Regions from separate parts of the Sinobaca sp. SA16-1 genome, predicted to be linked through region 1. Evidence: predicted binding sites of a transcription regulator. Region 1 holds the regulator's gene; the other holds the start of a gene.
What was found. The regulator Rex, encoded in region 1, represses fermentation and respiration genes when NADH is low (regulators of the CRP and FNR family bind a similar motif). The targets are predictions, from matches to a motif close to TTGTGAAATATTTCACAA.

Region 1 (4,425 bases):
CCTTTATTTTCTCCATAATCTTTCGTAAGGTGCTGCACATTTATTACTGTCATTTAAAACCACTCCACCCATATTTATTTATTAATCCAACAACATGTCGTATGATATAAGTGTATGATGTAAAAATACATCCATCAACCGACATTTTTACCTTACCTGTCGGATTTTGAGACATTATAGGAGGAAGAGGATGAAAAAAAATTCAGCAGTCACCACACAAACAAAACAATATTTAATAGATGCTTTTTGGGAACTATACTGCACTAAACGGATAGAAAAAATAACAATTAAAGAAGTTACCACAAGAGCAGGATATAACCGGTCTACATTTTATGAATACTTTACCGATGTTTACGAGGTCCTCGAGGAAATAGAAAGCACATTAATTTCTAAGCTGCAGGAGATTCCCATTCAACAGCTGTCTTTACCGGATGAACCGCTCCCTTTTCAAGCAATTGTCAGCATTTATTCACAACACAGTAAGTATCTTATGGTACTTCTGGGAGATCATGGCGACCCGGCCTTTCAGGGCAGAATTAAAGCCGGCATGAAGCCCATCATAAAAGAAACCCTGGCTGCCCGGGGCGTGAAAGAAAGTTTTGAGCTGGACTATACCTTGGAATATGCTTTATCCGCCATGATAGGTGTACTAAGTTACTGGTTTAATCAAGAAGAGGCGCCATCTATCGAAAAATTAATGGAATGGTTAGAGGAACTTTCCAGTGACGGGGTGATGAGGAAGTTAATAAAGTGATTTAACTTTCTTTGCCCATTTTCAAGTTATGCAAAAAAAAAACACCCTTTCGGATGTTTTTTACGCTTTATTCTTTTTATCGATTTCTTCCTGCAGGCGCTTTTGTTCTTCGAGCGCCCATTCTTCCATGCGCTGTTTTTCGGCTTTCTGTACTTTCTTGTACGTCGACCTGGAAATAATAATGCTTACTTCATAAAGCAGCAGGAGCGGCACGGTGACCATCAGATGCGAGACGATCTCCGGCGGCGTAATAAAGCCGGCGACAACCAGCAGCACGAAGTATGCGTACTTCCGCACCGTGCGCAGCCAGGCGGGCGTAATCAGGCCGAGGCGCGTCAGAAACATGACGACGACCGGCAGCTGAAACAACAGCCCGAACGGGAGCGTAAGCTGGAACAAAAACGAGAAGTAATCGTTCACGCCGTACTGCTCCGTCAGGCCGAGCCGCTCGGTAAGCGAGCTTAAAAAACGGAGCACGTTTGGAAACAGGATAAAGTAGGCAAAAGCGAGCCCCCCGAAAAACAGGAGCGTCGCGATCGGAATGTACGACAAAGTTGCTTTCCGCTCATTTTCCAGAAGCCCCGGAGCGACAAACGCCCAGAGCTGGTGCAGCAATAGCGGAAACACAAGTATCAGGCCGATGACAAACGCGAAGTTCATGTAGAGCATCACAGGATCGGTCAGGCTGAAGACGTTCATCGGGAAATCTTCCGCCGCCGGGATGTTCTGCAGGTGTTCAATCACGCGCGGTGCAATAATCAGGCCGATAATCATAGCCGCAAGAAAAACGCTGCCGACCAGGATGATTCTCCTTCTCAGCTCCCCGAGGTGGTCATACAGCGTCATCTCTTCTTCTATAATAGGCGGTTGGTTCGGATTACTTGGTTTCACCGGTTTTTGTTTCGGATTTCTTTGGCTTTTCTTCATCGTCATCATCTGCCAGCCCCTTGGTTGCGTACTTAAATTCTCTCAAGGTGTTGCCCGCTGCCTTTCCAAGCTCCGGCAGCTTCTTTGGGCCGAATATAAGCAGTGCTACTATCGCTATCAATGCAAGACTTCCTGGACCTATTGGCATGTTACAGCCTCCCTTTTTAAAGTAAATCGGATACGTGCTTACGTGTCGAGCGGATAATTCCGTAAAAAGTAGACGAGTGTCTGCAGTTCAATCGATAAATCAATATGGTGCACCCTTATGTAAGGCGGCAGGGACAGCCGGGCAGGCGTGAAGTTCAGAATGCCTTTGATGCCGGCATCCACAATCTTTTCGGCAGTGGACTGGGCAAATTCAGCGGGCACAGTCAAAATGGCCACGCTTGGCTGCTCGTCGTCCGGTGCCTTTTCCGAAAGCTTGTCCAGATGGAAAATTTCCACTCCGCCTACTTCGTTTCCGACGATATTGTCATTTACGTCAAAGGCGGAGACGATACGCGTGTTGTCGCTTCTGGAAAAATTATAACGCAGAAGTGCCGTGCCGAGGTTCCCGACGCCAACGAGGCAGACGTTAGTCCGCTCGTCCTGGTCCAGGGTTTTCCGGAAAAAGGACAGCAGGTAGGATACGTTGTAGCCGTATCCCTTCTTGCCGAGCGCGCCGAAGTAGGAAAAATCCCGGCGGATCGTCGCCGAATCCACTTTCACCGCTTCGCTTAATTCCGTGGAAGACACCCTGGTTTTTCCGGAGGCATGCAGGTTTTCAAGAAATCGGTAATACAGCGGCAGGCGCTTCGCTGTAGCCTGTGGTATTTTTTGCTGGTCTGTATTCATTAGAAAGCCTCCAAAGGTCGCTGCCTGTTTCAATCGCTCTCAGGCATTGTTTGTATCGGGATCTCCCGGTATACACAGCATACCTGTTATCTGGGAGAAAGACGAACAGAAGGATTTCTGTTTGCGCTTTCTTTATTTATTGTACACCATTCGGCCACGTATTGTCATATGAATATAAAGGAAATGACGCGCCTTCTGTTTCCTGAACAATCGCCTTTTCCCGCGAAATACGCTAAACTAAAAGATGAGACTTGTATAAAAGGATGGTTCTTAATGATCGTACTGCAGTGTATAGATATAACAAAGTCATTTGGTGCAGACACGATTCTGCAAAATATAAAAATGGACATAAAAGCCAAGGAACGCGTGGCCCTGATCGGCCGAAACGGCGCCGGGAAATCCACGCTTTTAAAAATCATTACCGGAGAGCTGCCAAGTGATTCCGGCCAGGTCGTCGTTCCAAAAGACGTATCGATCGGCTATCTCGACCAGCACAGCGGACTCGACACCGACCGCTCGATCTGGGAAGAAATGCTGACGGTATTTACCGCACTCCGCAAAATGGAAAAAGACCTCCGCGGACTTGAAGAAAAAATGTCGGACCCCTCCCTTCTCGAACAGCCGGCCGCCTACGAAAAGGTGCTGAGCGAATATGACTCCATGCAGCACACCTTTAAAGAACGCGGCGGCTATCAGTTTGAAGCCGACATCCGCGGGATTCTTTCCGGGCTCCGCTTCGGGGCCTTTGACTACGAGACCCCGATTAACGTATTGAGCGGCGGGCAGAAAACCCGTCTGGCTCTTGCCAAGCTGCTGCTCTCCAAACCGGCGCTTTTGATTCTCGACGAGCCGACCAACCACCTGGATATTGATACGCTCCGCTGGCTCGAGCAGTATTTGTCCGGCTATGACGGCGCGGTCCTGATCGTTTCCCATGACCGCTATTTTCTCGATAAAATTGTCCAGAAGGTGTATGAGATTGCCTGGAACAAAGCTTCTTTATACCAGGGCAACTACAGCTACTATATAGATGAAAAAGCGCTCCGCTATGAGCAGGAGCTGAAAACCTTTGAAAAACAGCAAAAGGAAATTGCGGAGCTCGAAGACTTCGTGCAGCGCAATATTGCCCGCGCCTCCACCACCAAACGGGCGCAGAGCCGCCGCAAAAAGCTGGAAAAAATGGATCGTGCCGGACGTCCGGACGGTGACCGCAAATCAGCTTCATTTTCTTTTGCCATTGATAAAGAAAGCGGCAACGACGTACTGATGATCGATAACGTCACCATCGGCTACCCGGGAGCGGAACCGATCATTAAAAACTTAAGCCTGAACGTAAAAAAAGGCGAAAGCGTAGCCCTCATCGGCCAGAACGGCGTCGGCAAATCCACGCTCTTAAAAGCCCTGAAAGGAGACCTTCCCCTGCAGGGCGGCACGATCCGCCTCGGGAGCAAAGTGAAAATCGGCTACTATGACCAGGAACAGGCGGACTTAAACACAAATAAAGACGTGCTTCATGAACTATGGGATGACTATCCCCAGACGGTGGAAAAAGAGATCCGCACCGTCCTCGGCAACTTCCTGTTTACCCAGGAGGACGTAATGAAAAAGGTGTACGACCTGAGCGGCGGCGAAAAAGCCCGGCTCGCTCTGGCCAAGCTGATGATGCAGAAGCCAAACGTTCTGTTATTTGATGAGCCGACCAACCACCTCGATCTCGACAGCAAGGAAGTGCTCGAAAGCGCGCTGATTGACTATCCGGGAACGCTCGTCTTCGTTTCCCACGACCGCTACTTCCTGAACCGGATGGCAACCCGGATTGTGGAACTGTCCCCGGGCGGCCTCCGCGACTACATCGGCGATTACGATTACTTTATTGCCCGCGTCGAGGATGAAAAGGAGCGCGAAGCGAT
Region 2 (4,425 bases), 130 kb from region 1:
CACTCCCGCTTCTTTTTTTATTCGTATTGTATCCTGCGTTTTACGTGGTAAAGAGGAAAGAAAGGATAAAAGTGAGCAGGCAGACAACAAATAGGAGAGCAAGGCTGTAGCGGAGTGTGAATTTAAACAACTCAGACTCTTTACCGGTCTGCTGCACCGCAGCTGCTGCAATAGCAATTGACTGTGGGGAAATCAATTTGCCCATGACGCCGCCTGCTGTATTTGAAGCCAGAAGAAGCGCAGGGCTTGTCCCAATTTGGTTGGCAGTTACGACCTGAAGGCTTCCAAACAGGGCATTGTTATTCACAACAGAACCGGTCAGAAATACGCCAATCCAGCCAAGCACGGGGCTTGCGAATGGAAAGAACATGCCTGTATTGGATAAAGCCAATCCCATGGAGGCGCTGAGGCCCGCATAGTTGGACAGGTTCGCAAAAGCCATTACAAGGCAGATCGTCAGCACGGGAAGCCATAGTTCTTTAATCGTCTTTCCCAGGACCCGCATGGTCTGAAAGCCATTAAGGGAAGGGAAAAGTGTACTTGTGAGCAAGATAGAAACAAAGATCGCGGTTCCGGTCGCAGACAGAAGATTCACGCTCCAAACCGCATCCATGGCCGTTTCAACGGCGGCAATAGGCGGCAGCTGCATAACCTGCTGATGAAGAGCCGGCATCTGTATGGCTAAAGTAGTGAAAGCAAATCGGCCGCCTTCTGCAAACAAAGCCTGAAATGAAGGAAGGCTCCATACGGCAATAACCGCAGTCAAAATGTAAAACGGGGACCAGGACACGACAATTTGTTTAAAGCTGTAGTGTGCTTTTTCAGGAAGCGCTTCTGCACCGGGCTCCCGGTAAATGGTTGTAGGCTGCCATATACGGAGGAACAAGGCAAGGGCCACCATGCTGATCAAAGAGGATAGAATATTGGCAAGCTCCGGTCCCATAAACACAATAGTTATGGTCTGTGCGAGCGTATACGTACCGCTTACGACAAGCAGAGCAGGAAGAACTTCCTTTACTCCTTTCCGGCCGTCAAGAATAAATATAAGAATAAAGGGCACGGCAAAGCTGATGCCGGGAAGGATCCAGGCGAGCATACGGGAAAGTTCCAATGTTTCCAATCCTCCGACCTGAGCGCCGGTAATAACGGGAATACCGATGGCGCCGAATGCGCCGGATGCAGCATTGGCAATCAGGCAGAGACCGGCTGCTTTTAAAGGTTTAAAGCCAAGGGTGACCAGCAGTGCAGCACTGATAGCAATCGGGACCCCAAACCCTGCGGCGCCTTCGAGAAAAGCATTAAAGCTGAAGCCGATCAGAAGGAGCTGCAAACGATGATCCTGGGAAATGTTAGCGATGCTGCCGCGGATAATATCAAATTTACCGGTTTCCACTGCAATTTTATACAACCAGACGGCCATAATCACAATGTAGCCGATCGGCCAGAGCGCCCGGCCGAAGCCCAGAAGTACTGCAGACACAGCGGTGGACACCGGCATATCGAAAAACAGAATAGTAATAGCGGTACATACAGCCAGCGAGAGAGCGGCAGCGTAAACGCCTTTCATTTTAAAGACTGTCATCGCCAGCAAAAAAAGAAGAATAGGGAGAAACGCGATCAGCGCACTGATCCATTCATTGCCAAAAGGGTCATACTGCTGGTACCACATGGAGGGTCATCTCTCTTCTGTAAGGTGTAGTGTAATTAGTTAGTAAGGTTTTTGACAGCTGGTTCCAGCGTATCCTTCAACGTTTTTATGCTGTGGTCAAACTGCTTCTGTTCTTTTTCGGAAAGAGCCAGCTGTACAACTTCACGGATGCCCTGGCGGTTTACAATTGTCGGCACGCCGGCATATACGTCTGTTGCTCCGTATTCTCCGTCAAGGTAGGCGCTCACAGTAAGAATGCAGTTTTCGTTACCTAGAATCGCACGAGTGACGCGGGCAAGGCTCATTGCAATGCCGTAGTAGGTGGCGCCTTTTTTCTGAATAATATGATAGGCGGCATCACGAACATTTTCAAAAATTTTGTCCAGATCCTCTGTTTTGTAGGCTGGGTTGGTTTTTAAATAGTCGGTGATCGGCACGCTGCCAATTGTTGCGCTGCTCCATACAGGAAGCTCGGTATCGCCGTGTTCACCGATTACATCAGCGTGAACGTTGCTTGCGGATACGTTAAAATAATCGCTTAAAAGAAAACGGAATCGGGCAGTGTCAAGCGTCGTACCGCTGCCAATTACACGGGATGCCGGAAACCCGCTGAACATCTTTACGGCCTGGGTCAGAATATCAACCGGATTGGTGGCAACGAGGAAAATACCGTCAAAATGATTTTCCATAACCTGATCCACCAGGGTTTTAAAAATCTTCATGTTTTTTTCTACCAGATCGAGCCGGGTTTCGCCGGGCTTCTGGTTGGCACCTGCACAGATGCAGACAATATCTGCTTCCTTACAGTCGCTGAAATCGCCGTACCATGTATTTGTAGGAGATGGGGCAAACGCTTTTCCATGATTTAAATCCATCACGTCCCCAATCGCTTTTTCCTGATTTACATCAATAATGACCAGTTCCTCGGTAATTGCCTGATTAATTAAGGCAAAAGCATAGCTGCTTCCGACAAGACCTGCGCCTATTAGTACCACACGGTTCACTTTTTCTTTTTTCATTGTATCCATCTAAATCACTCCTCATTATTTCTTATGTGAATTACTTCACAAGTTAATTGTGCATTATTTCACAAACTTTAGCAAGGGATTTTTTTGAATTTTTTTCTGTTTTTTTTGAAAAAATAAAGTAACGGCAGAAAAGCGGAGAACGTGTGGTTTCATCATGGCATGCCTCCCTTTTTTGGAAATAAAGGATGCGTCAGCAGGGGATGGGTTAAAAATAACATAATATTTAGAAAATTAATATCCAATAATAATGTACTTCTATAAGGACACGGCAAAAAAGCCGCCCGGGTGCCCCGGACGGCTTTTCTTATAAGCATGTATTTAAGAGGCGGGAGGATTTTGTTTCGGTGGTTTATTAAGTATGGCTTCCGCGGCTGCCCGCTTTTTAAACCAGCGGTAGACCAGGTAGAACACGATCAGAAACACCCCATACACCAGTGCGGCATAAAGAAGCTGGGAAGGGTTCGTCGTGATAAGTGTGCCGATTGTTGCAAACAGAATCATCGACGGTATTTTACCGAGCGAAGAAGCGACGGCGTAGGGAAGCAGCCGGATTCTGCTTAATGCCGCGTAACAATTCACGATGATGCTTGGAATAACCGGAATCAGCCGGGTGACAAACAGCGTAAAAAACGCATTTTTTTCAAAAAGCACCGTTATACGTTCCAGGGCCGCATATTTATTAATGATGCGCCGTCCCACGTCCTGAAATCCATATCGGACGAGTAAAAACATAATAATGGAAGCCGCTGCAGAGCCGAACCAGACGAGAAGCGAGCCGAGAACCGCTCCGTAAGCCGCGCCGATAATGCCCCCGATAATCGGATAGGGAATAATCGGAAACAGGGAAAACAGAACAGCTGCCCCTGCGGTTAAAAAGAAATAATCCCGGCTGTTCACCTGAAGCCAGTTGTATAGAGACCCGCCGTATTGATAAATGAGCCAAAACAGTCCCGCATAAAAAAGAAGTACTGCAATTCGCCTTAGTGCCATAAGCCACCCCCGTTGGAAATCATCTACTCCTACTGTACTGAATATAAACAGGGCTGGCAAAGAGAAAGACCCGCTATAAAAAAACGATGCCGGTTTACAGCCGGCATCGTTTTATATTACTGGGTTATACGCGCTCTTCCCATTTATCTTTTTCAGTCTGCTTCATCGTATCTTCTGTTTCCTGAGGATGGGCTGTACGGAAGGCATGGTGGTCGGATTCAATAACTTCCACCATTTTGCTGATCATGTCTTCCGGATCGTACTGTTGGTCCAGAATAGTCTCCGTTTCTTCAATGGAAGACCGCTTTGTAAATTTTTCCTTCTCGTCGTACCATTTCCACTTTTCTTCGAACATCCGGTCGTTAAATCCTGTTTCAAAAGGACCTGGATTAATTGTAGCTACCTGGACACCGAATTCTTCAAGCTCTGCTTTCATCGTTTTGGCTATTGCCTCGATGGCATGCTTGGAGGAGCTGTAGGCGCCGAGGTAAGGCATCGCTACAATACCGACGATAGAACTGAGGAAGATAATTTTGCCCTGTTTTTTGTTTACGAATTTTTTCGCTGCAATCTGGGCATTCTCCAAGGTGCTGAATACGTTTGTTTCATATACCTCACGCACACGATCCACCGGAATTTCCGAAATCGGACCGCCTTCGCCGATCGCCGCATTGGCTACAAATACATCATAATCATATTCCTCGATCAGCTGCTGATCGCGTTTGCTCTTCACATCAAGCTTAATTACTTCCAGCTTAA

Region 2: the regulator Rex is predicted to act here: its motif matches at 2,701-2,718, upstream of AC5W2J_RS14780 (L-lactate dehydrogenase).

The regions. Positions count from the first base shown of each region.
Region 1 covers NZ_JCAKFL010000005.1:14,871-19,295, reverse strand. The annotation lists gene AC5W2J_RS14220 (ABC transporter ATP-binding protein) at 1-53, opposite strand, end outside; gene AC5W2J_RS14215 (TetR/AcrR family transcriptional regulator) at 191-754, shown strand; gene tatC (twin-arginine translocase subunit TatC) at 815-1,615, opposite strand; gene AC5W2J_RS14205 (twin-arginine translocase TatA/TatE family subunit) at 1,632-1,829, opposite strand; gene AC5W2J_RS14200 (redox-sensing transcriptional repressor Rex) at 1,868-2,515, opposite strand; gene AC5W2J_RS14195 (ABC-F family ATP-binding cassette domain-containing protein) at 2,789-4,425, shown strand, end outside.
Region 2 covers NZ_JCAKFL010000005.1:140,809-145,233, forward strand. The annotation lists gene AC5W2J_RS14775 (L-lactate permease) at 41-1,669, opposite strand; gene AC5W2J_RS14780 (L-lactate dehydrogenase) at 1,705-2,667, opposite strand; gene AC5W2J_RS14785 (TVP38/TMEM64 family protein) at 2,995-3,666, opposite strand; gene AC5W2J_RS14790 (SDR family oxidoreductase) at 3,791-4,425, opposite strand, start outside.